2 regions of the Corynebacterium sp. ES2775-CONJ genome follow, and region 2 is predicted to be linked to the other one. Evidence: predicted binding sites of a transcription regulator. Region 2 holds the regulator's gene; the other holds the start of a gene.
The links. The regulator LexA, encoded in region 2, represses DNA repair genes until DNA is damaged. The targets are predictions, from matches to a motif close to CGAACANNTGTTCG.
Positions count from the first base shown of each region.

Region 1 (15,185 bases), on a different contig from region 2:
GCGGTATTGTACGTCATGCGCGTGGGATTTGGTGCGCTAGGATCTGACACCCCGCCTGGTGTCACGGTTGTGCCTGATGCTGTACCAGTGCGTTGATTGGTACTCGATTGGGCGGCCTGCTGATCGGGGTTGGCCGGCTGGGTGCGGTTACTATCCTCAAGGCCTGCAAATTTATGCACCGTATCTGTAAAGCGCATGGAATTACACATCAATGTGTGAATGGCCCCCATGGTGTCGTTAAACTCCGAGACCATGCCCATGACTTCACCCGCAGTACCTGAAAAATTACCGTCGATACGCCTAAGTCCGCTGGCGCAGAAATCGCCGCCGCCGGTAGTACCATTTGCTGCAAAGTCGCCTGTACTGGAGTTTTGGCAGGATCCATCCAGTTTAACTGTTCCCGAGGTCGAATCTAAGAGCGATCCTTGTTGATAGGCGTTGAGGAAGAGGGCATCTCCACCAGCGGCGAGCGTCACAGTGCCACCTAGATCAACGATCCCGGATTCGGTATTGACGGCATTATTGAGGGAAATAATAGCGATGGTGACATCATCGCCGCTGATTGGGGCGCCACGCGTAGTTTTCTCCACCTGCGTCATATCGGCTTCGTAAGATTTGTAGTCAGCAATAATTTCGGCCGTAATACCCGAGGCTTTGACTTTGATATCGCTGATCTCCATATCGAGTAAGTACTGAGAGCCGTCAGCTGCTTTATGTCCTTGAAATTTCAGCACCCCTTGCATAGGAATAATCGCCTCACTGGGGCTCTCGATCGTGGCCTTACCAGGAGTAAATACGAAGGCGCTATCAGCCCCGGTCGGGGAGCCAGTAAAGCCAATCCCCGAGCTTTGCTGCCAGCCCCCCTGAGCAATGGGGCCAACAATATATTCCCGAAAACTCTTTTTCACACCCCAGTTCATAGCACAGGTGGTTTGAGCTGCAGCTTCTGGCACCATAGCAGTTGGTGCGCTGAGGAAAAGTAGTCCCAAGAGAGCTGGGATGACGACGAGGCTTTTTGCCGTGCTCCGCACAAGGCCCTTGAAGGGACCATAATATCTGGGAGCAGTACTCACCAGATGACGAGTTGGCATCACTATCGATCTCGTTTCTCCCCACCAGGGATCGAAAAGTTTGGGCATAATATGGGCAAAGATTTAGGTTGACATGAGCAAGCTAGCCTCTAGTCAAGCACATATTAAAAATGTGAATATTAGGCTACACTTAGCCCAGTGATTTGACCATTCCCGCTATCGAAGGATTGCTTTTGACTAATCGGCTCCCCTCCACGAGCGACTCCTTTCAATTTCTCTACCCCGACGTGGACCCCCAACAGCCTCTTCCCCTGAGCCTCTTTGAACGCTTCGCCTGCGCTGGTGCACTCGCCCTCTTCAGTTTCGGTTTTATCGTGGGCGATGCAATCGTGCTCGGCGTTGCGTTCTTAGCCACGCTTTTCGCGACCATTGCCCCCGCCCAACGTACGTCACGACGCATCCGCAAGGAGGCCCGCGATCGTTTTCCGCAGTTGGACTGGGCCGAAAAAAATAGTTTTATTCCCCGCAGGCTCGGATTTGTCCTTGGCATCTTCTGGGTAGTTATCGCGGGCTTAAACGCCGCCATTTATTTCCTTATCGGTGACGATCACCGCCTTGTCGGTGCAGGACTGGGTGCTGGTCTCACCTTCCTGCTGATCTGGGTGCTGCCGGGTTTCAGCCCGAGATGGACACAGTCAAAAGATAAGCCTGAACAGCATCCCACCACTGACGCCTCTCAATCGGTTGCCTCCGATGACACAATCACTATGCCCCAAGTAGGAAGTAAAAAGATATCGGCTTCAGATTAGTTCTACCACTTGAAAAATTACATGAATCCGTAGCCTCACTAGCGACATTCCCTGATCGTGGTGGGTCGGGAAGTGTCGGGGAAGATGGAGTATCTACAAAAAGTTCCCCAATTAAAGAACCCTTATCACCGTTCACCACCCCCAATTTCACCCCCAAGTTCCCAATAGGGGGCGCACCCCCATGGAGAGACACTAGGTACGCTGCGTAATTCTTAACTACCTCTAACTACCGAGTGCGTCCACGGACGCGGACAAAAACAGCATGGCAAAGCCCAAACATCCAGTGAATACTGCATCCTTTCCGCGCGAGCGCACCGAGAGGATGCCCATCACTCGAGAATCGCAGACTAATCGCAATAAGCTCAGCCACATCATGGCAGCTCCAAGAGCAAATGTGGCGCGGCGCCAGTGTTCGGTATAGGAAAGAAAACCAGACAGGAAAACCAACACCACAAAGAGAGCGATACCAATGCGCTGTAGAAGTGGAGGGACAGAGGACTTTTTCAGATTGGCATCATGGGGGTTGATAAGTAGGCGATCGAGATCTTTGATCTCCGCTAGTGTGACGGGGTGTGTCGGTTTCATGGAAAAGACCTCTGATTTCTGCACCACGGCGCGTATGGCGTTATCTGCTGACACGAGCGTGCGCGCCCTCTCTCCCGTGCTGCGCAACTAACCCCAATGTATTCAAAAAGCCTAGTGATCTCAAAACCTCCAAAACTTGATATGCCTGTGTAAGAGCGCTCAGCTGTGCCTCAGAGCTGCGAGTTCGGTCGCTTCTCGACGAGGCGCTCAGGCGCTCAGGCGCCTAAGAGTAGAGCGTAGAAATCACAAAGCAGTCCGAGGGGGTCAACGAATTTAAGCGATCGCCTCGTGTAGCCTTAGTTCCCCAAGAGGTGGGATTCGGCTCGTTCGACTACATTGCGCACTAAGAAGGCCCGCGTCAAAGGGCCCACGCCACCTGGATTAGGAGATACATAGCCGGCAACCTTAAGAACCCCTGGGTGGACGTCACCAACGAGGCGACCATCGACTCGAGACACTCCCACATCGAGAACGGCGGCACCGGGTGCGACCATATCGGGGGTTAACATATGCCCCACTCCAGCGGCAGCAACAATAATATCTGCGCGTAGAGTTTCCGCTTTGAGATCCACAGTCCCGGTATGACATAAGGTGACGGTGGCATTGTCTGATCGTCTGGTGAGCATCAGCCCCATGGGACGGCCCACTGTTACTCCACGGCCAATGATAACGACGTGCTTTCCTTGGGTAGCTACCCCAAAGCGGCTGAGCAGGTGGAGCGCCCCGTTGGGCGTACACGGCAGCGGTGCCGGTTCGTTGAGAACTAGTTTCCCTAAGTTGATGGGATGTAGACCATCGGCGTCTTTGGCTGGGTCGATAGCCTCAAGGATGGCGTTTTCGTCGATATGTTTCGGCAGCGGTAATTGCACGATATATCCCGTACATTCGGGATCGTGGTTGAGTTCCTCGATAACTGCGAGTAAGTCTTCGTGGGAGGCATTCGCGGGCAGATCTCGGCGAATAGAGCGCACTCCTACCTCGGCGCAATCGCGGTGCTTCATTTTCACATAGGAGTGTGAGGCGGGATCATCGCCTACGAGGACGGTCCCTAAACCTGGAGTAATTCCCCGCTCCCTGAGCGCGGCCACGCGAGTTTTAAGATCGGCGAAAATTTCATCGCGGTATAGGTTACCGTCAAGTTTGAGAGCAGTCATGGGGGTAATTATTCCATGATTAGGCAGCCTTGTGGGGTGTTCGCTGTTCTAGTTTCCGGCCGCATCAAGCGGGTTGGTCTGAAATTCGGAATCCAGTTCCACCTCAGAACCGTGAAGGGCTCTGAAGGCGACGTCGGCAAGCTCCGTGCCAGCACCCGAGTAGAGGTTAACGCCCGCATCAATGCCCATCTCACGTAACTGTTGAGCACGGTAGCCATATTTCGCGATCGCCGCAGTCTTGATGGTCGAACTTTGCGCGCGCACGTGAGCTAGGGCTTCGATATTGGCACCATGATCGGGCATCGCTAGCACCAGCAGTTGTGGTTCATGGGAACTAGCGCACATGCGAGCCCATAATTCAGGGTCGGTGGCATCGCCATGGAAGACAATATACCCGTGCCGACGCAGCGCATTCACGCGTGACTCGTCGTGTTCGATCCCGGCCACGGTTAACCCATACGCCTCTGTGAGTCGCTTATAGGCACCTGCACCTACGCGTCCCATCCCTAAGATCATGGCGTCAACTCCGCCGACATCAAGGGGACGTTCGCCAGCAGCCAGCTTGGAGGGGTCTCGCTGCGGCAATATATCGACCAAGCGGTCGAATAGCACGTCCATCTTCAATTTCGCTAGGGCATTAAGGACGAAGGAGCCAGCGACTGCCACGGCCATGATCTGTACCCACGCCCCATTGAGAAAACCTCGTTCCACGGCGAGAGCGGCAACGATCAGACCAAACTCCGAATAGTTCGCAAGCGCGCCAGCCGTCAGCAACGCAGTGCGACTCGACATTCCCACTTTGTACAGGATTATCATGAATAATCCTGCCTTGAGAGGGAGCAGTGCTAGGAGGAGGCCGGCTAATAATAAACCCTCGATGGAAGGGAAACCACCCAGGCCGATAGCGATAAAGAATCCCACCAGCAGGAGTTCGCGTACGCTGGTTAAGGCGGTGAAAAGGCGCCCGGCAATGGGGTGACCGGAGATGACTAAGCCCATGACTAGGGCGCCGAAGCTTCCCGATAATCCGGCGAGTTCGAACAGAGCATAGGCACCAATAGCGGTAGTAACACCTGCGAGAACCAGTAATTCGATCCGGTAAACGCGATCAGGCAACCTACCTACCAGAGGTCTAATGACAGGTAGAGCGACGAGCACGATGGCCCACGGTTGTGGCACTTGTCCGCTCGCTAAAACGAGAAAGGCTACGGCGAAAATATCTTGGAGCACTAAAACGCCGACGGATATTTGCCCAACTCGCGAACGCGCCCGCCCCGTTTCTTCGATGATGGCCATGACAAAGACTGTTGACGAGAATGAAGAGGCCAAGCCGATTATCAAGGCACTTGTCCACCCCGAGGCGAGGAAAACCAAGAAAGGTACTGAGGACAGAACGCCAAACAGAAGTGCAAATACGGCCGTATTAGCTATAACGTGGCCGAGGGCTGTGCCCACAATTCGGATTTTCGTGAGCATTCGAATATCTAAATGCAAACCAATTGTGAATAAGAGAACGGCTACCCCAACTTCCCCCAGTTCTTCAATTCCGGGGATGTGCTCGATTCCGAGAAAGCTCATGAAGAACCCTGCTGCAAGGAATCCAACCAGTGGCGGCAAGCGGAGAGCAGCAGCGCCTAGACCGCCGATGATGGCGATAATCGCGGGAAAGAGGATTTCGGCTGGCATATATTCTTCTCTTAGTCACTAGTATATTGCGTATGTCTCTGCTTCATATCGTCTTCGATCAGCCCTGCATTCCTCCCAATACCGGCAATGCCATCAGGCTCAGCGCGGCAACTGGCGCACACCTGCATGTAGCTGGTCCTCTTGGTTTTAATTTTGAAGATAAAAACCTGCGCAGGGCAGGTTTAGATTATCACGATTTAGCAGTGCTCAGCGTTCACGAGAACCTCGCTGATGTCTTTACCTCCCTCCCCCACGGACGCGTTTTCGCCTTCAGTTCTCATGGCACCACCAATTACGCAGATATCAGCTATCAGCGTGGCGATATTTTACTCTTTGGGCCGGAACCAACGGGGCTTAGCGAGGAGGCTCTCCACCACCCCCGCATAACCGACATCGTGCGCATTCCCATGCTCGCAGGTCGACGCTCCCTCAATCTTGCCAATGCCGCTGCCATTGCCACATTCGAAGCGTGGCGTCAGTTCGGATTTGAAGGCGCAGCCGAATCCTAAAGCTGAGATTTCAGAGCAGGGCGCCGTTATCCTATCCGGCGCTTAGGCTGTGCCTCCCCTATCGGTTCGAAACTGAGAGATAGTGGTTGAGATCTAGTTCAGCCACCTCGGCGATGAGCCCGCGCGCGTCCTGCAGACCCAACTGGCGAGCTTTGATGGTCACGGGGCCAGGAATGATAGCCATGGTCACCGATTCGATCCCAGCGAGACGTTCGAATGGTCCGTGGCTTAGCTCTAGGTGCTGGATATGTCGGCGGTGAGCCATGGCGACACTGCGCCCGATCCGCCCGCGTGTGCTGATTATAAAATCCTCGTTGAGCAGAACATACTGCCTATTCCAGTCGATAGGGGAAACAAACCGAGCTCGTTGTGGGCTGCGATAAATCTCCCACGGCCTCGACGTTTGAGGCCGTATATTATCGAGGTCATCTGCTGGCGATTGTTCTTTTAGATCGGGATTTATGGTAGTACCCATGAGAGCGGCAACAACTTTCATCGCTTTTTCTTTATTGCCAATGGGGAGAACAAGCATACCGCGTTCGGCATTGCCATAACCTGCCACAGACACGCGCACCAACCACCAGTCGAGAAGCCGCCAGGTCACTGGTTGCACCATATCAACCGCGTGAGTGCGTTCAGCGTGCAGAGTTTTTCGTTCCAAGTTCAGCAGCCCATAACTGATATTGAGGGTTTCACCATCGCGCTCAACTGTGAAGCGATACGAACGATCAATGATCTGAAAGGCGTTGACTACTAAGGGAAGAAGGAAAGAGAAAATAGCGATCGTAGGTAGTGGCTGAAAAATAAAGAGAGGAATTGTGATCAGCAGTGAGATCAGCGTCGATTTGGAGAGCGCGGCTGCCGTAAGTGACATCCATACAGGTATGGGTGGCACGATAATCTCTGGGGAAAGGGTAGCTGTGTCCTGTGGTGAATTATGGGGAGAAGGTTTATCCTCAGCTCGATCTAGCTTTTCACGAGTAGGCGCTGCGGTGTGTCGGCGGGTTTGCCCGAGCAGCTGGTCTTTGAGCGCAAGCGCGTCAGCGCGCTTGAGATAAGCGATGTCAACATGGCTATTAGTCCCGCCAGCTTGTTCTAATCGCACCGCTGCCAGCCCAAAAATGCGCGCATTGATCGGTTCGAATAATTCAATCGCTTGAATCTTATCGAAGCGAGCACTCCGAACCTTTTTGCGGATAATCCCCGACCGGTAGACCACTTCGGTCCCGTGAATTTCGTAGCTAATCGCTCTCCAGCCCACATAGAGCAGAGAGCCGACGATGGCAAGAAACACCATGAGTGCGACGAGTGGTAACAGAACTGCCCGCAGGTATGCCGTATCCCAATTATTGCGCACCATATCAACGAGTTCTCCGAGACTGGAGCCGCCGGCGGTGATAGCAAAGACGGTGGTGGCAACGATGACATCGCCACTTTTAGCCACTGGGGTCAAAGGGTGGAGGCGGTGCTTGTCTATATCGCTCATAGATCGATCATCTTTTCCTTGGCAAATGTGAGCAGGCGCTCGCGCAAGGCTTCGGCGGTCTCGGCTTCTAAGCCAGGAATATAGCTCGCATCATCGCCAGCTGTGACGATATGGATAGTTTTGAGTCCGTATATGCGCTCAAGGGGGCCTTGCAGTACATCAATATATTGCACCCGGCCAAAGGGAATAATGCGTATGCTGCGAAAGAGTCGCCCACTAGCAATGATGATTTCTTCTGAGGTTTCTTGCCATCCAAGAAAGTGCACTTGGCGAGGGATCCACCAGATAAACCAGCAGGTTATAGCCAGTAATGCGAGGGGAACAGCCAGCGCCCATACCCAGTGCTCAAAGAGAAAAAACCACACCAGAGAGGCAATCAGCGCGACGATAAGCCACGGCAGGCGCGAGATATAGCGTACTTTCACTAGATTCGGATGAACAGCATGCAACGATCTCTCCATACCCAATGAGGATACACTTTCTCTCCCTGTCCGCATGCCGCTGTACTGTGCGCGGTGCCCCGTTTCTTAGTGGAAGTCGCGTGAACCAGCGCTGAGTAATTCAGCAGGGGAAAATTCCTCTAGGAGATCAGCACTAATAGAGGCAACTCGGTTTGCGTTGCGCACGATACCGCGCACGATCAGCACGGTGGCAGTACGGGCGAGGGCGTGTTGTCGCTTCCAGAGCCCAGGTGTGATCACCACATTGATCAGTCCTGTCTCATCTTCCATACCGATAAATGTGACCTCCCCAGCCGTCGCGGGCTTTTGGCGGTGCGTGACGGTTCCGGCCACTCGAATACGGGTACCGTCAGGGATATTCAATAGCTCAGCGGCGGGAATGATACCCACGCTGTCCAAATACTCTCGAAAGAGCACCATGGGCTGCTTATCATGGGTGAGCCCTGTGGTGGCGATATCAGCTACCGCTAACTCAAAAGCGTTCATTCCAGGTAGACTCGGCGCCTGCAGTACCGAGAGTCCTGGCAACATATCAGGTTTTTCGGTGGCCGCTATACCTGCCTGCCACAGAGCTTGCCTGCGTTCAGTTCCAAAAATATCAAGGGCTCCTGCTTGGGCGAGGGCTTCAATATCGCTGGTTTTCACATCCGCCCGGCGCGCCACATCAGCAATTGTGCTGTAAGGGGCATGAGCGACAATATCGGAGACCTTATGGAGCCCCTTGATGGAATTTAGTCCGATCCTTATCCCCCACCCGTCCTCGGTTTTTTCGACGGTAGGCTCCGCACGCGAGGAATTTATGCATACGGGGAGAACCCTGATGCCGTGCCGACGGGCGTCGGCAAGGAGGGATTGGGGAGAATAAAAGCCCATGGGTTGTGCCCGCATGAGTCCCACACAAAATTGGGCTGGGTAGTAGTACTTAAACCAAGCAGAGAAGTAAACCAGTGAGGCGAAAGATTGCGCGTGTGATTCTGGAAAGCCGTAGGCCGCGAAAGCTACGATCTTATTCCATAATTTATCCGCTGTTTTCCCCGTAATCCCGTTGGTTTCTCGTAGGCCCGAATAGAAGCGTTTTTTTAGTGGAGACATTTTCTCTGCTGATCGACGAGAACCCATAGCGCGACGTAAGGCGTCTGCCTCGGTCCCAGTAAAGCCGGCTGCATCCACGGCTATATGCATAAGCTGTTCTTGGAACAGGGGCACGCCTAAAGTTTTGGAGAGAGATTTTTCTAGCACAGGGTGGTCGAAACTGATCTCTTCGACCCCACTACGCCGCCGCAGATATGGGTGCACGCTCCCACCTTGAATAGGGCCTGGGCGTACCAGAGCAACTTCCACGACGAGGTCGAAGAAGCAGCGCGGTTTTAATCTGGGCAGGGTATTAAGCTGGGCCCTGGATTCTACTTGGAAGACTCCTATGGCATCGCCCCGGCTGAGCATCTCGTAGATATTGGGGTCACTTAGATCGAGTTCCCACAGGTTAATCTCATCGCCTGTACTCTCTTTGACCAGGTCAATCATGTGATGCAGAGCTTCAAGCATACCAAGACCTAGAAGGTCGAATTTGACCAGCCCGGCCGACGCGCAGGCTTCTTTATCCCATTGCACGACGCTGCGACCTTTTTTGCGGGCCCATTCTATGGGCACCACGCTAGATATGGGCCGATCACAGATCACCATACCCCCAGAGTGGATGCCTAGATGGCGAGGGTGGCCGCAGAGCTGGTTGGCAAGTGTAGAAACTACCTGTGGGGGTTCGGTTATTCCTTTTGACCAGCTGTCTGAAGCCCCTGGGGCATAGCCTAAGGCGCGAGCGGCGTCGCGGATGGCCCCTTTGTGGCGGTAGCTAATAATATTAGCTACTTGCGCAGCGTTTTCACGCCCATACCGCTCATAGCAGTATTGGATAACTTCCTCCCTACGTGTGGATTCGAAATCGACATCGATATCGGGGGGACCATCGCGGTCGGGAGATAAAAACCTCTCAAAGAGCAGACCTGCGGCTACAGGCTCCACATTGGTAATACCTAGGGCAAAGCACACAGCGGAATTTGCTGCCGAGCCGCGGCCTTGGCACAAGATATTTCGCGTGCGCGCGAAATCGACGAGGTCGCTGACGATCAGAAAATATCCGGGAAATCCTAGTTGTTTAATGACGGAGAGTTCATGGGCGATTTGGGCTTCAGCTTTGTGCCTAATCTCTTTATCTCTAGTGCGATAACGCTGGGGGAAGCGCTCGTGGACCAAGGCTTCTAACCAGCTAAATTCGTCGTGCCCTTCAGGTACCTCCCATTGGGGGAGATTGGGACTAATTAAGGTGAGCTGAAAGGCGCATTCGCGCGCGATGGTACAGGCGTGATCGATATAGCGTCGGTGGTGTGGAGCTAAAACACTTTCGATATGATCACGCGGACGCAGCCACATAGCGCCCATCGCGGCGAGTTGAGGTGCAGCGCTAGAGAGTGCCTGATTACGCTCCAGCGCTTGTTTCGCTTGGGCTACTGGGGCGGCTCCGCTATGAGCCGCACATGCCCGCGTGGTCACAATGGCCGCTAATTCGCCATGGTAGCGAGTATGAAGTGCGTCTAAAAGGGCATGCGCATCGCTATCGGTCGGGCTCATACTCACCACGTATTCGAGGAGGATATTCTCCGCCCCGAAGGCTTGGTAAAGGGTTTCTATCTCTTCGGCCCATTCTGCTGACGCAAGGATATAGCAGTGGCCAGATAGCTGCGTGGCGATGGCTTGAAGATCGGGGTAATGGCAGTGGTCTTTATCCCCCGCCATCTTGGCTTGGGAAATGAGCTCGGAGAGCAACTGGTATCCGCGGGGGTTTTTACAGATCACGGAGAGGATAGCGGTATCAAGTGTTAATTCGGCACCGAAAACGGTAGCTATTCCATGCGCAGCAGCTGCTTCAGCCATGGCCACTACCCCATAAAAACCATCTCTATCCTGCAAAGATATAGCTTCTATTCCCACTGCTACGGCGGCTTCGATCATCTCTTCTGGAGTGGATGCGCCGCGTAAAAAGTTAAAGCAGCTAGCCGCGTGGAGTTCTACATGAGATCGGGGTGAATAATATTGAACAGGTGTACTATTTTTTTCCAAGCTTTCGGATTGTGGAGCCCGCAGTTCGCACGCTTCTTTTCCTGATAAATATCGCTCTAAACGTGACCAACTGAGCGGCTTTCCGTGAAAATTTCCTGCTGGGTCCACAAGAAATATATATCATATTTTAGAACATACGTACGAATTTAAGGCGATCCCAAAACTAGACTAAGCTGTACAACCAAATCTGACTAGGATACGCTTCACGCTAGGTTAAGGAGACAGCTTGGTTCAGATCGGCTCACACTCCCCCTTTTCCCCTAAGGAATCGGGTGGGATGCCACCATCTACACATACGCTGACCTGCTTGAAGGCCAGAAACGCGGATGGGCCTCGACTATAACAAGCTGGGTGCAGCAGGCCGTTGCCTTACCTATCCCTCATAAACAAATACTTATCAACCTGAAGGTGATGTCATCATGAATATTTCTCGCATTATCACAGTCTCCACTGCCGCACTCCTAGCCGCCGGCGGTCTGACCGCCTGCTCTAATGATACTGCCACCCCAGGCGGCGAAAATAGCAGCACCACCATCCGCATCGGCACGACCGATGGCACCAAGAAGGTATGGGCCGCTTTAGAAGAGGTAGCAAAGGAAAACGATATCACCCTAGATATTGTTAATTTCTCCGATTACTCAACCCCCAACTTGGCGCTCTCCCAAGATCGGCTAGATGTTAACCTCTTCCAGCACCTGAAATTCCTCGCCGAATATAATGTGGGCAATAATGCCGATCTGGTTCCAGTGGGAGCCACGGAGATTGTTCCCCTCGCGCTTTTCTGGAAGGATCATTCTAGCCTCGATGGCATCGAGGGAGAAACTGTTATCGTCCCCAACGATCCATCGAATTTAGGCCGCGCCATTAACGTCCTCGTTCAGGCTGATCTAGTGACCTTAAAGCCAGCAGCCCAGGGCAGCTTGACCCCCACCGAAGCCGATATCATCGAAAAAGAATCCAAGGTGAAGGTAACGTCTGTGGATGCCGCACAAACTACCGCCGCATACGGCGAAGGTAGGCCAGCAATCATTAATAATTCTTTCCTCGATCGGGCCGGAATTGATCCGAAGCTCGCTATATTCCAGGATGACCCAAATGCACCTGAGGCGGAGCCTTATATCAACGCTTTCGTGGTGCGCGAATCCAAGAAGAATGACCCCACCATTTTGAAACTAGCTCAACTCTGGCATGATCCTCAGGTCTTAGCTGCTAACGCCGAGGATTCTAAGGGCACGTCCGTTCCCGTAGAGAGCACCCCTGAAGCTCTTCAGGCGATACTCCAGCGCCTAGAAGACCAGACTAAATAGTCTCGAGCTCCACATTTTCACCCCTTTTCACCTGATAATCGTTGCGCCTTCTCCCCTCATGCAGGAGCCACGGTTATCACGGTTATCAGGAAGCGACGATCTCCATCGTTACTGGTTAGGGTGTGGGCTGGCATGAAGATTTTTTAACCGAAGCTATCTAAGGACATCCGTGAACGGAACACGTATTGAATTTGAAAACTTGTCTAAAGTTTTCCATTCCAAGAAAAAATCGGGGACGGATATCGTCGCCCTCGACGGGGTTTCCCTTGCTGTCGACGCCGGAGAAATCTTAGGGGTTATCGGTTATTCTGGCGCCGGTAAATCCACACTAGTGCGCATGATCAACGGACTCGATACCCCAACCTCGGGATCTTTGCGGCTCGACGGCACTGAGATTGTGGGTATGCCCGAACGGGAACTGCGGAAACTGCGCCGCAATATCGGCATGATTTTCCAACAGTTCAATCTGATGAAGTCCCGCACTGCCGCTGGCAATATCGAGTACCCCCTCAAACTAGCGGGGGTTGATAAGAAAACTCGCACATCTAGGGTGCAGGAACTTCTCGACTTCGTGGGCTTGAGCGATCGGGGGCATAACTATCCCGAACAGCTTTCTGGCGGGCAAAAGCAGCGTGTGGGTATTGCCCGTGCACTTGCCACCGATCCAGCTCTCTTGCTTGCCGACGAAGCCACCTCCGCACTCGACCCTGAGACCACTCAAGAAGTTCTCAACCTCTTGCGTAAGGTCAATCGCGAACTGGGTATTACCATCGTGGTGATCACCCACGAAATGGATGTCATCCGCTCCATAGCCGATAAAGTCGCTGTGATGGAAAATGGCCGTGTGGTGGAATATGGCTCTACCTACGAGATTTTCTCCCACCCGCACACCGATGTGGCCAAGCGCTTCGTGGCCACGAGTCTGCGCAATACCCCCGATACCATTGAAGCAGATGAGCTGCTCTACCACCCAGGTCGCTTTTTCACGATCACATTATCGGAGAATTCCGGGTTTTTCACTGCTTCCGCCCAAGCGCGCTCCCGAGGGGTAGGTATTGGCATCGTCCACGGCGGCGTGACCACCTTGCAGCATAAATCTTTCGGCAAAATAACCGTGCGCCTTACCGGTGACGACGCTGCTATTGACGATTTTTATCAGCATCTCACCCACACCACCGAGATTGAGGAGATCATCAGATGACCACCACTGTCATAGCAGCCGAATGGTCGCGCCTAAGTGGAACCTTCACTACTGCTATTGCTGATACCCTCGTCATGGTCTTGCTAACCCTGGCCATTGGCGGAACCTTGGGTCTAGCCCTAGGGGTCTTGCTCTATACCAGCCGCGAGGGTGGGATCCTCCACAATAAATTCCTCTTCGGCGCCTTAAATACCCTCGTCAATTTTGTTCGCCCCATTCCGTTTATCATTTTGCTATCTGCATTAGGACCACTGACAGTGATCGTGATGGGCACTCAAATTGGGCGTAATGCCGCTATCTTCGGTATGTCTATCGCCGCCACATTCGGCGTTGCGCGCATAGTGGAACAAAACTTGATCAGTATTGATCCAGGCGTTATTGAGGCAGCACGCGCCATGGGCGCTACACCGTGGCAGATTATCACCCAGGTTATTATCCCCGAGGCTCTCGGGCCCTTAATCCTCGGCTATACCTTCATCTTTATTGCTATCGTGGATATGTCTGCGATGGCCGGCTATATCGGCGGCGGGGGCTTGGGCGACTTCGCTATTGTCTATGGCTATCGCGCTTACGATTTTAAGGTGATGTATATAGCGGTCTTTACCATAATTATCTTGGTTCAAATCGCTCAGCTGCTGGGCAATTGGCTGTCGAAGAAAGTGATGCGCCGCTAAAGGCTCGCAGAAAAACCTCCACAGCACTACCCCTATTGAGATAACGGGGGTAGTGCTACTTTATACTCCTAAAGGCGTTGTCTCACCTCAGTAGCCACCCAAATGTCCACGGATTTTGGTGGCTTTGTGCAGGAAATATGCGCATTGTCGACTGTGCGCGCTATAAGTTCACTATCAAAGACACGACCGTCGGCAAGCGTTACCATGGTGTCCACTACCCCCGTTGCCCCAATAGGGAGCGATTCACCTTGGGCGGCCAGATGATTCCGCACCGCCAATTCTGCAACCTGCCCCCGCTTATCCCACAGCCCGCGCCCACGATTACCCTGCAAATAGAGCCGACCCGCTTGAGCTTCCATATAGATGCGTAGAGCATCCTCCTCATCGAAGCGGCCGTAGAAATAACCCCACGGAAAGAGGATCAGACTCGGAGCAAAACGATGCCCGCCGGTGTGACTGCACTCCCAAATATGCCCTTGCGGAAATCGTTCGTAAAGATGGCGCGCTATCGGACGGCCCTTAATCGCACAGCACCGATCCCGTTTGGCGTGCGCGCATACCAAGACCACCGGTTCCTCGACCACCGTGGTGCGACCGCCATTGTGCCCGGGCCCAGAAAAATCGAAATCGAGGAGGTCGCTGATCTGATTGATTTGAGCCATCTCTACGATGCCCGCTGCAACATAGACGATATATATGCGGAATCCACCGTCAGAGTTCACTTGGTGCCCAGCGCGCCCCGGCCGGCGTATGAGCAACACCTGGGGTAATTGGGTGAGGACCTCAGTATCGGCGGCGTTAAAGGTATTGCCATCGAGGATATCTTTACTCCAGCTACCAGGCTTTTCGACGAGGATATAGGTGTGTGCATTCTTCGCGGTGCCTGCTAGCGGCTCGAGGTGGGAATCAGAACACAACGATTGGAGAGGTGGGGGTATAGTAGCGGAAATTTTTTCTCTCAGCTCCATTCGCACAGGGATTAGAAAGAGTAATAGTTCGATGAGCGCTGCTGCCAGACAATGCTGTGAGATTTAGCCTACCCTTTGGTCGAGAGGTGGGTACAGCATCCTATCAAGGAATTTTAGTAAACCTCGTAGAGGGTTAGGTTGCAAGCATTTAAATAAATACAACTGTCATGAGGTTAGGGCGATAATCTCCGAATAAGCCT
Region 1 is NZ_JANUXT010000002.1:138,372-153,556, forward strand. Features, by position in the region: gene NXT01_RS02880 (HtaA domain-containing protein) at 1-1,091, opposite strand, end outside; gene NXT01_RS02885 (hemin receptor) at 1,265-1,840, shown strand; gene NXT01_RS02890 (DUF3017 domain-containing protein) at 2,063-2,425, opposite strand; gene NXT01_RS02895 (bifunctional methylenetetrahydrofolate dehydrogenase/methenyltetrahydrofolate cyclohydrolase) at 2,722-3,579, opposite strand; gene NXT01_RS02900 (cation:proton antiporter family protein) at 3,628-5,265, opposite strand; gene NXT01_RS02905 (tRNA (cytidine(34)-2'-O)-methyltransferase) at 5,298-5,774, shown strand; gene NXT01_RS02910 (PH domain-containing protein) at 5,833-7,260, opposite strand; gene NXT01_RS02915 (PH domain-containing protein) at 7,257-7,721, opposite strand; gene NXT01_RS02920 (error-prone DNA polymerase) at 7,788-10,943, opposite strand; gene NXT01_RS02925 (MetQ/NlpA family ABC transporter substrate-binding protein) at 11,255-12,142, shown strand; gene NXT01_RS02930 (methionine ABC transporter ATP-binding protein) at 12,312-13,343, shown strand; gene NXT01_RS02935 (methionine ABC transporter permease) at 13,340-14,017, shown strand; gene NXT01_RS02940 (sucrase ferredoxin) at 14,086-14,985, opposite strand; gene NXT01_RS02945 (hypothetical protein) at 15,151-15,185, opposite strand, start outside.
Region 1: the regulator LexA is predicted to act here: its motif matches at 10,965-10,978, upstream of NXT01_RS02920 (error-prone DNA polymerase).

Region 2 (15,185 bases):
CTGCAGCAAACGCTGCTTCATACGCTTCGGGGCTCAGATTTTCCTTAGCTTCAGCAGCTATTTCCTGTAGTACCACAGCATTACGGGATGCTGCTGCTGCAGCTAAGAAGGTACCCCACTTTTGCTGCTCAGTGAGAACTGAAGCACGCGCGAGCGAACTCACGTTGAGTTTAAGATCCTTAGCGAATTGCGGCACCGAAGTCTTGAGGTTGTCAATGCTCATATTATTTCAGGCCTTCTTGAAGAACGGAGAAGCGATCGATGCTCTTGGTCGGATCGTTCTTTTGCCAGTTGCAGGCGCAAACTTCTTCCGACTGCAGAGCGTCAAGAACCCTCAGGACCTCGTCAACATTGCGACCCACGGCATCTGGAGTCACTGTGACAAATTGAATATATCCATCAGGATCTACAATAAAGGTTGCCCGATCAGCTACGCCGTCGGCGTTTTCAACACCGAGAGCGCGAACCAACTCGTGCTTGATATCGGAGAACATCGGGAAAGGAATGCTTTTGAGATCTTCGTGCTGTGCTCGCCAGTTGAAGTGGGAGAACTCGTTGTCAACGGAACCACCGAGTACCTGGGTATCGCGATCTTCGAAATCCTCGTTGAGCTTTCCAAAAGCAGCAATTTCGGTTGGGCACACGAAGGTGAAGTCTTTGGGGTAGAAGAAAATTACCTTCCACTTACCTTGATATGCGTCGAGGGAAACAGTCTCGAAGTAGTCTTCAGGTGAGGCGGCGTTGACATCGTGCAAGTCGCCACCTTTGAGTGCGGTGAGACTGAATTCGGGGAATTTTTCGCCAATAGACAAAACTGCCATGGGTATGCTCCTTCAAGCGGATGGTTTCTGAAACTGTCGGCCGATGAACCGGCTCTCCATTGATATCTTACATCCGATAGACACATTGCGCTAACGACTGAACCTATAATTAAAGAATGGAGAAAAAGGTTTTGACTATCAATCTTGCTAACTGGGTTCCCTCACCCAGGGTTACCCACTCAACTCAAAATATCGACTTTCATTGTTAATTTTCTGCTATAGATCAACTGAAAATAATACTTCCTTTGCTATTGTCTATAGCTATGATGAACAAAGAGTATCGGCCTACCCTCGCCCAGCTTCGCACCTTCGTCACTATTGCGGAGAATAAACATTTCGGTACAGCGGCCAGTAAATTAAATATCTCCCAACCCTCGCTCTCACAAGCCCTCGTTGCTCTCGAACAAGGCTTAGGAGTACAACTGATTGAGCGTTCCACCAGGCGAGTTATTATTACTCCAGCCGGCGAGAAGCTCTTCCCACTCGCCAAGGCTACCTTAGACGCTGCAGACACCTTTATCGCCCACGCTCACGGCGCCTCAGGCACGCTTACCGGCCCCCTCTCTTTAGGTATTATCCCCACCATCGCACCCTATATTTTGCCGCAGATATTTACGAAAGTACGAGAAGAGTATCCCAATTTAGAACTCCAAATCGTTGAAGATCAAACACACCATCTCATTAACCAGTTGCGAGATGGCACCATAGACTGCGCATTACTAGCTTTACCTACGAATACAGCGGGTCTGCATGAGATTTCTCTCTACACAGAGTCCTTTCTCATGGTGGTTCCTGCTGATCATTCCCTAGCCGGGCGCGACGACTTAGTATTGGAGAACCTCAAAGATGTATCGCTCCTCCTCCTTGATGATGGCCATTGTCTCCGGGATCAAGTAGTAGACTTGTGCCGCCAGGCTGACCATAACTTTTTACCCACAACATACAAAGAAACTCGCGTGGCGTCCCTAACCACCGTTTTACAGCTCATTACCGCAGGTATGGGAGCTACCCTCATTCCCGAATCCGCTGAAGCAATCGAGTGCTCTCGAACGCATGTGGCCACAGCATCTTTTGCCGAGGGAGTCACGGCTTCGCGAGAGGTAGGCTTAGCGTTTAGAAATTCCTCAATACGTACCACTGACTTCGAACTCCTAGGACAGCTTATTACCCGCGCCTTTGATGATATTCGGCACCAGCGTCCTGGGATCAGGTAAAAAAATTGCCCGCATAGGCGGGCAATTTTTTTCTACATCTCCGGGTACTCTCCGTGAGCAAGCTGCCGATACATATGCACGGAAAAATGGTATATGGCGGGCAACAGAATGACTGCGCCCAAACCGCAGGTCACGATAGTTCCCAGACCGGCTACTAAACCAATGAGAAGGGTGGCTCCTAAAACTGGGAAAAAGTTCTTCAGAACAATTGAGATTGACGTGCCGATGGAACCAATTACCGAATCGCGGCGATCAGCAACCAAATACTCACAGAAGCTTAAGAACAGCGAGGCAATAAAGAGCCACAAGTTAGAAACCAACACGGTCGTAATAAGAGCCCCAATGGCCACTGTGGGGAGGCCAGTTTCTGGATCAACAAACATCGTGGAGGAGTTAGCACCGAGAGCTACTTGAATGAGAAGCGTTGGTACCTGAATAATCAGGCTTACAAGAAGCGCCACAAGGAAAACAGGAACATAGTTAGTGCGCTCTTTCATTCCTGCCCAGCTCAATGGGCGACCATCAATCTGGTCAAGGAGGAGAGCCAGCAAGAATGGGGAAAGTGCAGCAATGATTAGGGAGATCCCAAATGTGAGGAGGGTCGAACTCAGCGAATCCTCTGCTTGTACCTCATAGATAGCTCCATCAACCGCGTTGGGGTCAGCGATCATCCCACCTGAGCTGTAAAACCCTAAGACACCGTACGCTATACCGACAATCAGGCTCAGCAGGAGAAAGAGCGCCGCCCCGCCGATCCAGAGTAAAGGCTTAGCAAACGTAGCCTTGAAGGCGTAGCTAAAGGCCATCATGATATCGAGGCCCTTGTCCCGAGTCACCATGCGTGTTTCAGTGTAGGGGTTGATCTTATCTGGCCGATCCTGGACAGGATCGGAAAAGCCGGCTGAGGTGCCATCACCGTAGTAGCCATATGGATTTTCGCTATACGGTTGAGCATTCTCCGGGTGCTGGAAACCCTCAGAACCTGGATCTTCACCTAATGGTGGCTCGTGCTTGTCTGTCATGATTTATGCCTTCCTGTTACGTGAAATACGAATACGGATATAAGGGTATCCAAAAACTTTCACCACTGCTGGCACCACCCCTCAATGTGAGGCCCTTAAAATGGGCGCCACCCTTTCCATACACTAAAGTGATTTAGCAACTATGTCTATACCTACATCACATGACCACAACACAAATCAGCGAGGTCGCCGGCGACGCAATCAGACACAGCTAGATCCAGCGCACTCGCAGCTAAGAGATACGCTTCGAGCTCGCTTGGATAATGTGAGCCTAAGTGATGCCCGAGTTTTTGGTATCAGACTTAAAAAAGCACGCAGCCTGAAGGCCCTTTGTGCGATCGAGAATGATATCACCCGCGCCGAAAAACTCGTCCATTCGCGCAGTATGCTCGTACCCGACATTGTCTACCCTGCTAGCCTTCCTGTTTCCGGCCGTAGAGACGATATAGCGGCAGCGATCCGCGATCACCAGGTCGTTATTATCGCTGGCGAAACTGGCTCAGGTAAAACCACGCAATTGCCCAAAATATGCCTAGATTTAGGGCGCGGGCGACGGGGGCTCATCGGGCATACCCAGCCCCGTCGACTAGCAGCACGAACCGTAGCGGAACGAATAGCCCAAGAACTCGGCCAACGTGTAGGCGAAACCGTGGGTTATGCCATCCGCTACGACGATTCGGTTGGGCCAGCGACCGCTGTCAAACTGATGACGGACGGTATCTTGCTGGCCGAAATGCAACGAGACCGCTATCTCAACAACTACGACACCATCATTATCGACGAGGCACACGAGCGGAGTCTCAATATTGACTTCCTGCTCGGCTATCTCAAACAGCTTTTGCCTAAGCGCCCAGACCTTAAGGTGATTATCACCTCCGCAACCATTGATCCCGAACGCTTCGCGCGTCATTTTGGACCCTCGCCTGATAAGCCCGCACCCATTATTGAGGTATCGGGGCGAATCTACCCCGTGGACATTCTCTACCGCCCCTTGGAATTGGTCGAAGCAGATCGAACGGTAGAAGTGGATCCTCTCGATGGGCTTCTTCTCGCTATCGAGGAACTTATGGGCTACGGTGAGGGCGATATCCTATGTTTCTTCGCCGGCGAGGCCGATATCCGAGAAGCACTCGAGGCAATTGAGGGCCGAGGGTGGCCACGTGTAGAGGTCGTTCCGCTCTTCGGACGCCTATCTAATAATGAGCAACACAAGGTCTTTAGCCCACATTCCATCAGGCGCATAGTCTTAGCAACCAATATCGCCGAAACATCCCTCACAGTTCCAGGGATTCACTACGTGATTGACACTGGCACAGCACGAATCTCGCGATATTCGGTTCGCACCAAAGTCCAGCGGCTGCCTATAGAACCGATATCCCAGGCTTCCGCTAACCAACGATCCGGCCGATGTGGACGTGTAGCCGACGGTGTAGCTATACGGCTGTACTCGGAGCAAGATTTCCAATCTCGCCCCGAATTTACCGATCCTGAAATTCTGAGAACGAATCTAGCCAGCGTTATTCTCCAAATGTCAGCTCTCAACCTTGGCGATATCGAGGACTTCCCTTTTATCGAAGCCCCCGATACCAAGGCCATCCGGGACGGAGTATTGCTGCTGCATGAACTCAACGCCCTCGAACAGACGGAAACAGCAAATGGGAGCTATAAACTTACCCCAATTGGTCGAGACGTGGCTCGCATCCCGCTCGACCCACGTATGGCCCGTATGCTCGTTGAAGCGTATAAACTGGGGTGCCTGAAAGAGGCCCTGATCGTCGTAGCCGCCATGAGTATCCAAGAAATTCGCGAGCGTCCCTTCGACAGCCAAGCTCAGGCGGATCAACTCCATGCCCGATTTAAAGATAAGAAATCCGACTTCTCGACCTATCTCAATCTGTGGGAATATCTGGCAACGATTCGCCAAGAATTATCTGGCAACCAATTCCGCAAGCGTGTATCCCGAGAATATCTCAACTATATGCGCATTAGAGAATGGTTTGACTTAGTTCACCAGCTGATAAATATCTGCTCCCAATTAGGGTGGAACCTTTCTACTGTGCAGGAGCTCAGTGATTTTGTTCGGGGAAAAAAGCAGGGACTTTCTCAGTCACACGACTTGCTCATAGACCAAAATCAGACTGATGCCTTGCACCAATCTCTATTATCGGGTCTTCTCTCCCATATCGGTATACGAGAGCTGGACAGCAAAGAATACCGAGGCTCCCGCAATACTCGGTTCATGATTTTCCCCGGATCCGCGCTCAGTTCTTCGAAGGCGCCGTGCGTGATGGCTGGCGAACTCGTAGAAACGTCGCGTCTCTGGGCCCGCGATGTTGCGGAAATAGATCCACGGTGGGTGGAAAAATTAGGTGGCCCGCTTCTCAAGCATCAGTATTCGGAGCCGCACTGGTCGGCAAAAAAGACGGCAGCGATGGCGTACCAAAAGTCCACTCTCTACGGAGTTCCTGTTGTCATCGACCGGCTTGTCCCCTATCACCGAGTTGATCTGCGAGCTGCCCGGGATATCTTCATTCGCCACGCTCTGGTACAGGGCGAATGGACCACTCACCATTCTTTCTTCCACGAGAATAGGGAAAAACTTGACCGCGCACAGGACATCGAAAGCCGCGCTCGCCGACGCGATATCGTCGTGGACGAAGACACGCTCTTCGATTTCTACGAGCAACGAATCCCTGAACATATTGCTTCGGGGCGCTCTTTTGATAATTGGTGGAAGCGGAATCGGGCGAAAAATCCGCATCTTTTAGACTTCAATCCCGAGAATTTGGTCAACGAACAAGCCCGCGATATCACCGAGGACCTTTACCCAAGCTTCTGGCACCTTAAAGATATGAAGCTGGAACTCAGTTACGAGTTCGATCCCGGCAGCCATAATGATGGCCTCACGGTTTATGTCCCGGTGCCGCTGCTGGCTGGACTCGACCCAGATCCATTTCAGTGGCTTGTTCCTGGTCTACGCGAAGAGCTCATCACTGAATTAATCAGATCGCTACCCAAACCTCTGCGGCGACAAATCGTTCCAGCTCCAGAGTTTGCGAAAAAAGTTCTCCCCCTCCTCGATGCCAGACTTTCTACTCCGTTAACCGCACAGTTATCAGAGCAACTAGGAAAGTTAGGTGCCCAAGGTTTAAGCCCTAGCGCATTTGATTGGGAAAAAGTTCCTGATCACCTCAAAGTGAATTACGCCGCGATCGATCGTCGCGGGAAGGTCATTGATCACGACCGCAATCTCACTCGTCTAAAAAAGCGGCGTTCGGATCAAATCAAGTCCTCCGTGGCAAATATTTCCCAAAACGTCAATACCCGCATTTCACAGACGTGGGCTGCCGACACTTTAGGAACTATCGCCGAGGAAGCGGCTGCCACGGTCGACGGACTGCCCGTGACCACCTATCCCGCATTAGTAGTTACTGAAAAGGGCGTAGCTATTCAGGCGATGGGCACCCGGGCCGAAGCTGAGCAGGCGATGATGACCAGTACGATGACCCTGTTGATGCGGGCCATTAACGTCAACGATCAAAGGATGCTTAATGGACTTAGTCTCAAGCAACGGGTAGCGGTGGAGAATTATCCCCATGGAGGTTCGCACGGACTCGTCAACGATGCTCGTATCGCAGCAATTCGAGATGCACTTATCGATCACGGTGGCCCGGTGCGAGACCCAGAGAGATACCAGCAATTAGAGGCTCTCATCAGAAATGATGCTCCGTCTAGGGTGCGCAGGATGATTGTAGATATTGCACCAGGACTGGTCGAATACTTGGCTGTTTCTGCAGAGCTACACAACTGGACCGGCGAGGCCATCGAGGATATGAGGAAGCAATTAGCGTTCTTGCTACCAGCACAAGCGCTAACGATTTATGGGATAAGACGTCTGCGACACCTTCCCCGGTATCTCAAAGCCATGCAATATCGGCTCGATGATATGGCGGCCAACCCCGATCGAGATGCAGAGTATCAGCATCGAATTGAAAAGCTTGAAGATCAGTTATCACTTCGCATCGAGAACCTCCCCCCAGCGCGGCGACGGTCACGTGAGGTCAAAGATATTCAGTGGCTCATCCAGGAGTTACGCGTCAGTTTCTTTGCTCAGCGATTAGGCACAGCGGAAAAGGTCTCAGAAGCAAAAATTAGTAAAGCTATCACTCGCCTGACATAAATTTAAAAGGGATGGGGGCATACTCCCTCCATCCCTTGGATCTTTTTAGTTGTTTTCAGCCTCGCGCTCGCGGCGATGCATCAGGCGAATCTCAGCCTCAAAGTCGGCAGCTGATTCGAACGATTTATAAACCGAAGCAAATCGAAGATAGGCCACCTCATCGAGTTCTCGCAGTGGATCGAGAATAGCCAAACCAATATCATTGGCGTGAATCTGCGAGGAACCGTGCGACCGGACAGTGGCCTCCACTTGCTGCGCAAGAAGCTTCAAAGCATCATCGCCCACATCGCGCCCCTGGCATGCTCTTCGAACTCCAACAATCACCTTTTCCCTACTAAAGGGTTCAGTGAGGCCGTTCCGCTTCATCACGAGTAGTTGAGCTTTTTCTACCGTGGTAAAGCGCCCGCCACACGACATGCACTCGCGCCGGCGTCGAATCGCCGCACCAGATTCGGCGACCCGAGAGTCGATCACTTTTGATTGCTCATATTGACAGAAGGGGCAGTGCATAGTCGTACTCATACCTTTTCGGATAAAAAGCGATATTTACCTACATCATAGACCGCCCCGATTTAACCACCCAGCGGAATCGAGGAATAGGAAGCGACGGCATATGCACTTTCCCCGTCGGGTTGGCTACTAGCCCCCTCGTCGTTAGCGACGAGCAGTCCGAAGAATATGAAAAGACCAAAGATGCCACCCGCAATATAATTTTTCCAAGCGCTATCACCTTCGTCGTGAGAAACTATCTCCGGATAGGTTGTACCGCGCTGCGGCTCATGCTCGAAGGGGTTGGATACGAGCGAATAAGACAACGTGCGTATATAACGAGGTCCGCTACTACTATGCGTGAGCGATCGAATAGCTCCTCCATCCCAAACCTCAGCCGGAGGAACCATAACAGCATCTGCCTTGTTCAATGGTTCTAATATCGTCATGGTGTGGCTCCTTATATCTCGCTAAAATCACCGGGTCTGGACTCATGATCTATTTCTAACAGTTATGTTCGAATTTAACGTCCCCACAGATCCAAAGCGGGGCTCAATACTATCCATTTAGCAACTATGTTCGAATTATGCTCATGTTCGAGAGATATGTCAATATACAAGTGTGAAATCTCATTTTTTTGCTGCTCAGGAACGCCTTGGGTGGGCGAAGATTTTTCGAACACTATCGCGCAAATAGTAAGTGCGTTCTAATAATTCGGAGTTCTTTACATCTAAACTCGCACAATCGAACACGGTGCCCTAAACTAAATAATCGAATACCTTGGCGAGTCAACTCGCGAGGACCAACCCACTCAAGGAAAGCGCATTATGGCCTCCAAGAAGACCTCCGACGCAACCAAAATTTCTGGCACTCTAGCTCGGGAGAAATTATCAAAGCGCCAGGAGACCATCCTCCAAGTCATCAACGACGCTCTGGTTCTGCGCGGCTACCCGCCCAGCATCCGAGAAATTGGGGATGCCACTGGCTTGCAGTCCACTTCCTCTGTTGCCTATCAACTCAGAGAGCTCGAGCGCAAGGGCTATATAAAAAGGGATGCAAATAAGCCGCGTGCTGTTGATATCAAGGTCAACCTCTCTCCACAGCGCACTGCCGCCAAGAAGGATTCTCAACCCATCAGTGTTCAAGACGAGAGTGATCGTGCACATACTTCCTATATACCGCTCGTCGGGGCGATTGCGGCAGGCAACCCGATTCTAGCCGAGGAAAATATCGACACCTACTACCCTGTCCCCAAAGATTTTGTAGGTGATGGCGACCTCTTCATGCTCCAGGTCGTTGGCGAGTCCATGCAAGACGCCGGAATACTGGACGGCGACTATATCATCATCCGATCTCAGCCTGTTGCCAATAACGGCGAGTTTGTGGCGGCTATGATCGATGGGGAAGCTACGGTCAAGGAGTTCAGAAAAGATCGAACCGGCATCTGGCTGCTGCCACACAACCCAGTCTTCGACCCCATCCCCGCAACTCCCGAAACCGAAATCTTGGGAAAGGTCGTCTCGGTATTTCGCACCTTTTAGGAACTACCGCCCGAACCCTGCGGGGGTACAAACATTACCCCCGAAACGGAATTGTCAGTGAAATCACAGGAAACAACATAAACAAAGAACTAGTGTGTTTATCAGTTTTTCCCCAGCTAGATGAGTCAATTTGAGCGGCCTCGTAGAGGTATAGGTGTGGTTTTTAGGTCGTGATCGCACGGCCACTTCTGATTTTCCCCACATAAACATGCAAGAATAAAGGGAGGAATTTTCCAAACAAAAAGAAAACGGGCATTATTTCTCGCAGGCCTATGCCCGTTTCTAGGGCACCCGCCGCACATGCTCGGGGCAATATGAGGAGTGATTGAGACCATGTATTCAGAAGAACGCCGCCGCCAAATTGCTTCTCTTACCGCTGTGGAAGGACGAGTTAACGTCACCGAATTAGCCGCACGCTTTAATGTCACTGCCGAGACAATCAGACGTGATCTTGCGGTTTTAGATCGCGAGGGTGTCGTCCACCGGGTCCACGGAGGCGCGGTGGCGAACCAGACTTTTCAAACCACTGAATATCCCCTCGATACCCGAGCCCGTTCCGCCTCGGGGGCAAAAAATTCCATCGCACAAGCAGCGGTCAGATTCCTTCCGCCTTCACAGGGAGGAATATTCCTTGATGCCGGTACAACAACAGCAGCCCTGGCAGATATCATCGCGCTACAACCCCAAGCCAAGCAATGGGCGATCGTCACTAATTCTTTGTCCATTGCTCTTAATTTGGCCAATTCAGGTCTCGACGAAATCCAGCTACTCGGAGGCAGCGTTCGCTCAATTACCCAGGCAGTTGTCGGTGATACCGCACTAAGAACCCTCGCACTGCTGCGTGCTGAGGTTGCGTTTATAGGGACTAATGCCCTCACGCTTGATCACGGTCTCTCGACAGCGGACGCGCAAGAGGCTGCTATTAAATCCGCCATGATCACCAATGCACGCAAGATCGTCGTCCTGTGCGACTCGACTAAAATGGGTACAGATTATCTCGTGAGCTTTGGTTCGATTGCAGATATCGATGTTATCATCACTGATTCCAATGCCCCCGAATCCTTTGTAAAAGCACTGAAGGAAAACAATATAGAGGTAGTAATCGCAGACTAGGCACAAAAATATCCCGCTAGTCATAGCTACTAGCGGGATTAGTTCTAACCTTCGAGGATGTCACGCACCTTGGCGCGGGCATCCTTAGCACCGTCTGCGTGGAGAGCAGCCTGAGCAGCTCTCTGGCAGGTCTCAAAATCAACGGCTGCTAGCTGTGCACCCACTCCGGCGATAGCTGTCGCAGCGGTTGATAGCGAGTTCACACCTAAACCGGTGAGCACGCATGCAAGCATGGGATCTGCTGCTGCCTCACCGCAAACGCCAACAGCGGTATTCGTCCGCTGGCCTTCCTTGCACGTGAGATCGATCAAACGCAGCACGGCTGGCTGCCATGGATCCGTGAGATAGGCGAGCTGAGGAGACAACCTGTCGGCGGCCATCGTATACTGTGTCAGATCATTGGTGCCAATGGAGACGAAGTCTAGATACTGCATGATTTTATCTGCCATAAGGGCAGCCGCCGGAACCTCAATCATGGCACCTGCGACGAGGCCACGCTCGCGGCACAAATCTGAGAACCACTTGGCCTCTCGAGTTGTGGCTACCATTGGAGCCATTACCCACGTCGGAGCGGACTCGTCACGGCCTAGTTCACGAGCAGCTTGTGCAATAGCGTCGAGCTGACGGGTCATCAGTGATTCATTAGACAAGGCGATGCGCAAACCACGAACGCCCAGAGCTGGGTTAGTCTCGTCAATAAGGGATGCAAAAGCTATAGGCTTATCAGAACCAGCATCCAAGGTGCGTACAACTACTTTGGAGTCCGGGAACTGTTCGAGGACCTTTCGGTAAATGTCGGCTTGCTCATCAACACTTGGTTCTTCGGTGGCATTCAGGAAACACAACTCAGTTCGGAATAGACCGACTCCCTCAGCTTGTGATTCCTCAGCTGCAATGCGAGCGGCTTTACCGTCTTGCACATTGGCCAACAGCTGAACAGCATAGCCGTCCTTGGTTTGTGCCGGACCTCGCCACTTGGAGACCCACTCAGCTAATTCATCCGACTTGCGCTCTGCTGCTTGAGCAGTCTCCGGATGAGGCTCTACCTCGATAGTTCCCAGGTAACCGTCCACCAGTACGTGCGTTCCGGCTTTGATATCGGTGATTTCTGATCCAGCTGCGACAATGCACGGCACGTTGAGCTGGCGTGCAATGATGGCAGTATGAGAGGTAGGACCGCCTAATTCCGTGACTAAACCGACGAAGTATTTAGTATCAAGCGCCGCGGTATCTGCTGGAGAAAGATCATCGGCGAATAGCACCACGCGCTCATCGACATCGGGGAGCCCAGGCTCTGGTTCACCGCGAAGCTCCGCGATTACACGATCGCGAATATCCTTCAGGTCCGTGGTGCGCTCGGCCATAAGACCACCAGCGGCTTCAAACATGGACACAAATTTATCGGTAGCAGCCATCACAGCGTACTCCGCGGTGTGTCCACCCTTGATTCCCTTGGTCACTAGCTTGCGCCAGCCACGGTCGTTTACCATACCTGCGGTAGCCTTCAGTACAGCAGCGGCGTCGCCCACGGCATGCTCCGAGCGCCTGAGTAGGCGTCCGGCCACAATATCGGCAGCTCCAGCGAAGCGCTCTACCTCTGGCGCCCGAAGATCTTCGGCAAGCTGGGGAGACTCTTTGGGCAGCTCGGGGCGGGCGCTGATCCATACAGCCTTCGCGTAGCGGACACCCCCTACCACACCAGTACCTTTATATTTCGTGTTACCAGTCACATCGCTTGTCAATATAATTCATCCTCACTTTTACATAGCTAACAAACCCAGAACACCACAAAAATCCCAAAAAAGCAATACGATTCACACATTCGGGCGTCAAAACTCACCCTCTTTGTTGGGTTTTAATTGACATCTAAAAATAATAAGGCTTACTCTTCAAGGAAGATCCTGTTATCCTCTCAGCAGCGCGTCACTGAGCTGCACCTTAGCTTCGATGGCTGGATATCAACTCCGTATCAACTATGAGATATTTCAGCCATGAGCTAGGTTGCGGGATCCGCAACGGTTCAGGTGCCCCTCATAGCACCACACGGAAAGCGTTTTGTCCTGTTCTTCATACGCGCAACCCGGCTTTGTGCCATGGTGCCTTCGATGAAAGCCAGTAATTTTTGTGATCGTCACCCTCACTACCAACCCGAGCATAGATACAACTTTTCTGCTAAACGACGAGCTGCGTCCAGGTGGAGTGCACCGCATGGAAACGTCACTCAGTTCAGCTGGAGGCAAAGGGATTAACGTATCCCACGCTATCTTCAAGGCCGATCGCCGAACTCTGGCAGTTTTCCCTTGTTCGAAATCTGACCCGCTCCTCCCCCTCATCAGGCAGACCGGGATCCCCTACCGAAACCTCGAAACTTTAGGTTCTACACGAGTTAATACCACGCTTTCTTCCCCGAAGGGCATAACGACAAAGCTGAATGGCCAGGGTGCATCCCTCAATAGGCGAGATCAACTGCGACTGGTAGACCTGCTGCTGAACACCCTTGATCATGCGAGTTGGGTGGTACTGGCCGGATCGCTGCCGCCTGGGACCTCGCCGTCTTTCTATACGGAGCTCATCACCCTTATCAAAGGTGAATTCCCTCATCTCAACATCGCTGTTGATACGTCGGATGCTCCCTTGCAGTCGGTTAGCGACAACCTCCTGATAGCGGCGCCTGACCTTCTCACCCCCAATAGTTTCGAACTCGGCCAGATTATCGGAATACCCGGGGAAATGCTGGAAAAAAAGGCCTTCGACGACAATATCGAACCTATCATCTTGTCTTCACAGAAGATTCTCAAGCGCGGCGTCAAGGAACTATTGATCACTCTCGGAGCAGCAGGAGCAATATTGGCTACAGAAAGCGGCATATTTTTCGCTAAGGCGCCACATATCAATGTGCGCTCGACGGTCGGCGCGGGTGACTGCGCTCTGGCGGGTTATCTCATGGGGCGTACTAGGGGGCTGTCTTACCCCGACTCTCTAGCTTTGGCGACCGCTTATGGCTGCGCCGCCGCTTCTTTGCCAGGGACCGAGATACCAGACCCCGCTGGAGTACATCCGGAGCGCATAAAGATTAGCCAATGGACTTAAAAGACCCACTTAGGTAGCACAAGCGTCGATAATTGCCTAGAATCAAGTTTGACTCTTGAATTGCGACTTCTAACGTCGCAGCTACGTATAGCTCTGAGTTAATACAAGAGAATGAGTTTAATGACCCGGTGGGCACGTTATGCGTCCACTTTTACTGAAAGGATCCATTCCTATGGCTTCTAAGACCGTTGTTGTCGGCTCCGCAGTCGGCCTACATGCCCGCCCTGCTTCCATCATTGCCGAGGCTGCTGGTGAATTTGATGAGGACATCTTCCTAAGCATTGAAGGCGAAGACGATGACGAAACTGACGCTGCGTCCTCGTTGATGATTATGGCCCTCGGCGCAGAGAAGGGTGACAAAGTTACGGTTGTTTCGGAAAACCCTGAAGCCGTAGAGAAAATCGCTGCCTTGATCGAAAAAGATCTCGACGCCTAGGGCATATCGAACAAACGCGGGTCACTATGAGCCCGCGTTTTTTATTTGCGCCTGAGGAATTTCCTCAAGAGCTGCAGTGCAGGCTCCCTATTGAAGAAGTTCCGTTTTACCCCCTCGGTTATTGTATTTTTTGCGACCTTCGGCACCTTTTTCCCTTGACTGACACGAGCCTTTTGCAGCTCACCTTGAAGTTGGGTCGCTTGCGCGCCCAAGGTTTGCAAACCGCCTATGCGTTGCTCGCCCATGAGAGCCCCACCCTGTTCTAGGATTTCTAAGGCTGGTTCAAAAGCTCCGCGGTCTCTTAAACGTTGTGCTTCCTCAAGGCTGGAAAGCTTTGTGTCGAGGCCTTTGATCACCTGAATTTCTGCAGCGCTAACGCCCTGGGCGGTCACCGCGTCTTCGTTTTCGGTGTTAATCAGCAGATAGTAAACAGCGAGCTCAAGATCATCGAGGATTTCGGTGGCTTGAGTGGTTGCCAAATTAGTGGATGTGGAATAGAACTCGTCTGAGAACTCTGCCATCTCTAATTCCAGACGCATCTCCCCAATTAATCCTAAGGCGCGTTGAAGGTCGACGCGGGAGATGATTGCACTGTTTATCATTAGCATCCGCAGGGGGGCATGGAAAATGGGCGGAATGAGATCCATATGACCGCGGAGTAAAGGTTCAATCGCTGCTCCCAGGCGCGCCCCAGCGCGCAGGAATCCCTCGCTCATGAGTTTGTTACTCACGTCGTAGAGAACTTTGATCATAAGTGGCTCGTAGACTTCAGTCTCCTCAATAAGTCCAATGAACTCATCCGTGGCGTCGACTAAAGCATTAGACTCATTGCTGGCCTCGAGCTCAATTTCCGCAGCTTCGCTGATCATCATATGCAGTCTGAGGACCGAAATCTCTATGTGGTTTTCGGCAATCATCTCCTCGTCTTGAGCCTCAAGAAATTCCTCAAGGAAGAGCTGAGTTCTCATTTTGGCGATTGTCGCCACGGAATTGCGGATTGCCAAAGATTGCGCGAATTCTTGCGAAAGTGTGTCCCACAGGGAGATAGCTTCGGAACACAGTAACAGGATCTCCGCTGTTTCCTTGGTGGGTTGTGCCATAAAATCACTGATACTGATTTGGAATGCTGCGAATACGAGATCGAGACTCGTTTCATTTCCAAATTCGGGATATCTCCGGGCAAAAATAGCCAACGCTCGCGCCCGCTCAATAGAGCGCCCCGAGGACAGTTTGAGGGCTCGGAAAAAGTCCACATGGATAAAAAATTGCTCAGGTTCGC
Region 2 is NZ_JANUXT010000001.1:219,144-234,328, reverse strand. Features, by position in the region: gene NXT01_RS01050 (carboxymuconolactone decarboxylase family protein) at 1-223, opposite strand, end outside; gene NXT01_RS01045 (peroxiredoxin) at 225-821, opposite strand; gene NXT01_RS01040 (hydrogen peroxide-inducible genes activator) at 1,085-2,035, shown strand; gene NXT01_RS01035 (hypothetical protein) at 2,068-3,057, opposite strand; gene hrpA (ATP-dependent RNA helicase HrpA) at 3,200-7,237, shown strand; gene nrdR (transcriptional regulator NrdR) at 7,283-7,747, opposite strand; gene NXT01_RS01020 (hypothetical protein) at 7,810-8,175, opposite strand; gene lexA (transcriptional repressor LexA) at 8,554-9,267, shown strand; gene NXT01_RS01010 (DeoR/GlpR family DNA-binding transcription regulator) at 9,601-10,380, shown strand; gene ptsP (phosphoenolpyruvate--protein phosphotransferase) at 10,425-12,110, opposite strand; gene NXT01_RS01000 (1-phosphofructokinase family hexose kinase) at 12,505-13,470, shown strand; gene NXT01_RS00995 (HPr family phosphocarrier protein) at 13,643-13,906, shown strand; gene NXT01_RS00990 (hypothetical protein) at 13,948-15,185, opposite strand, start outside.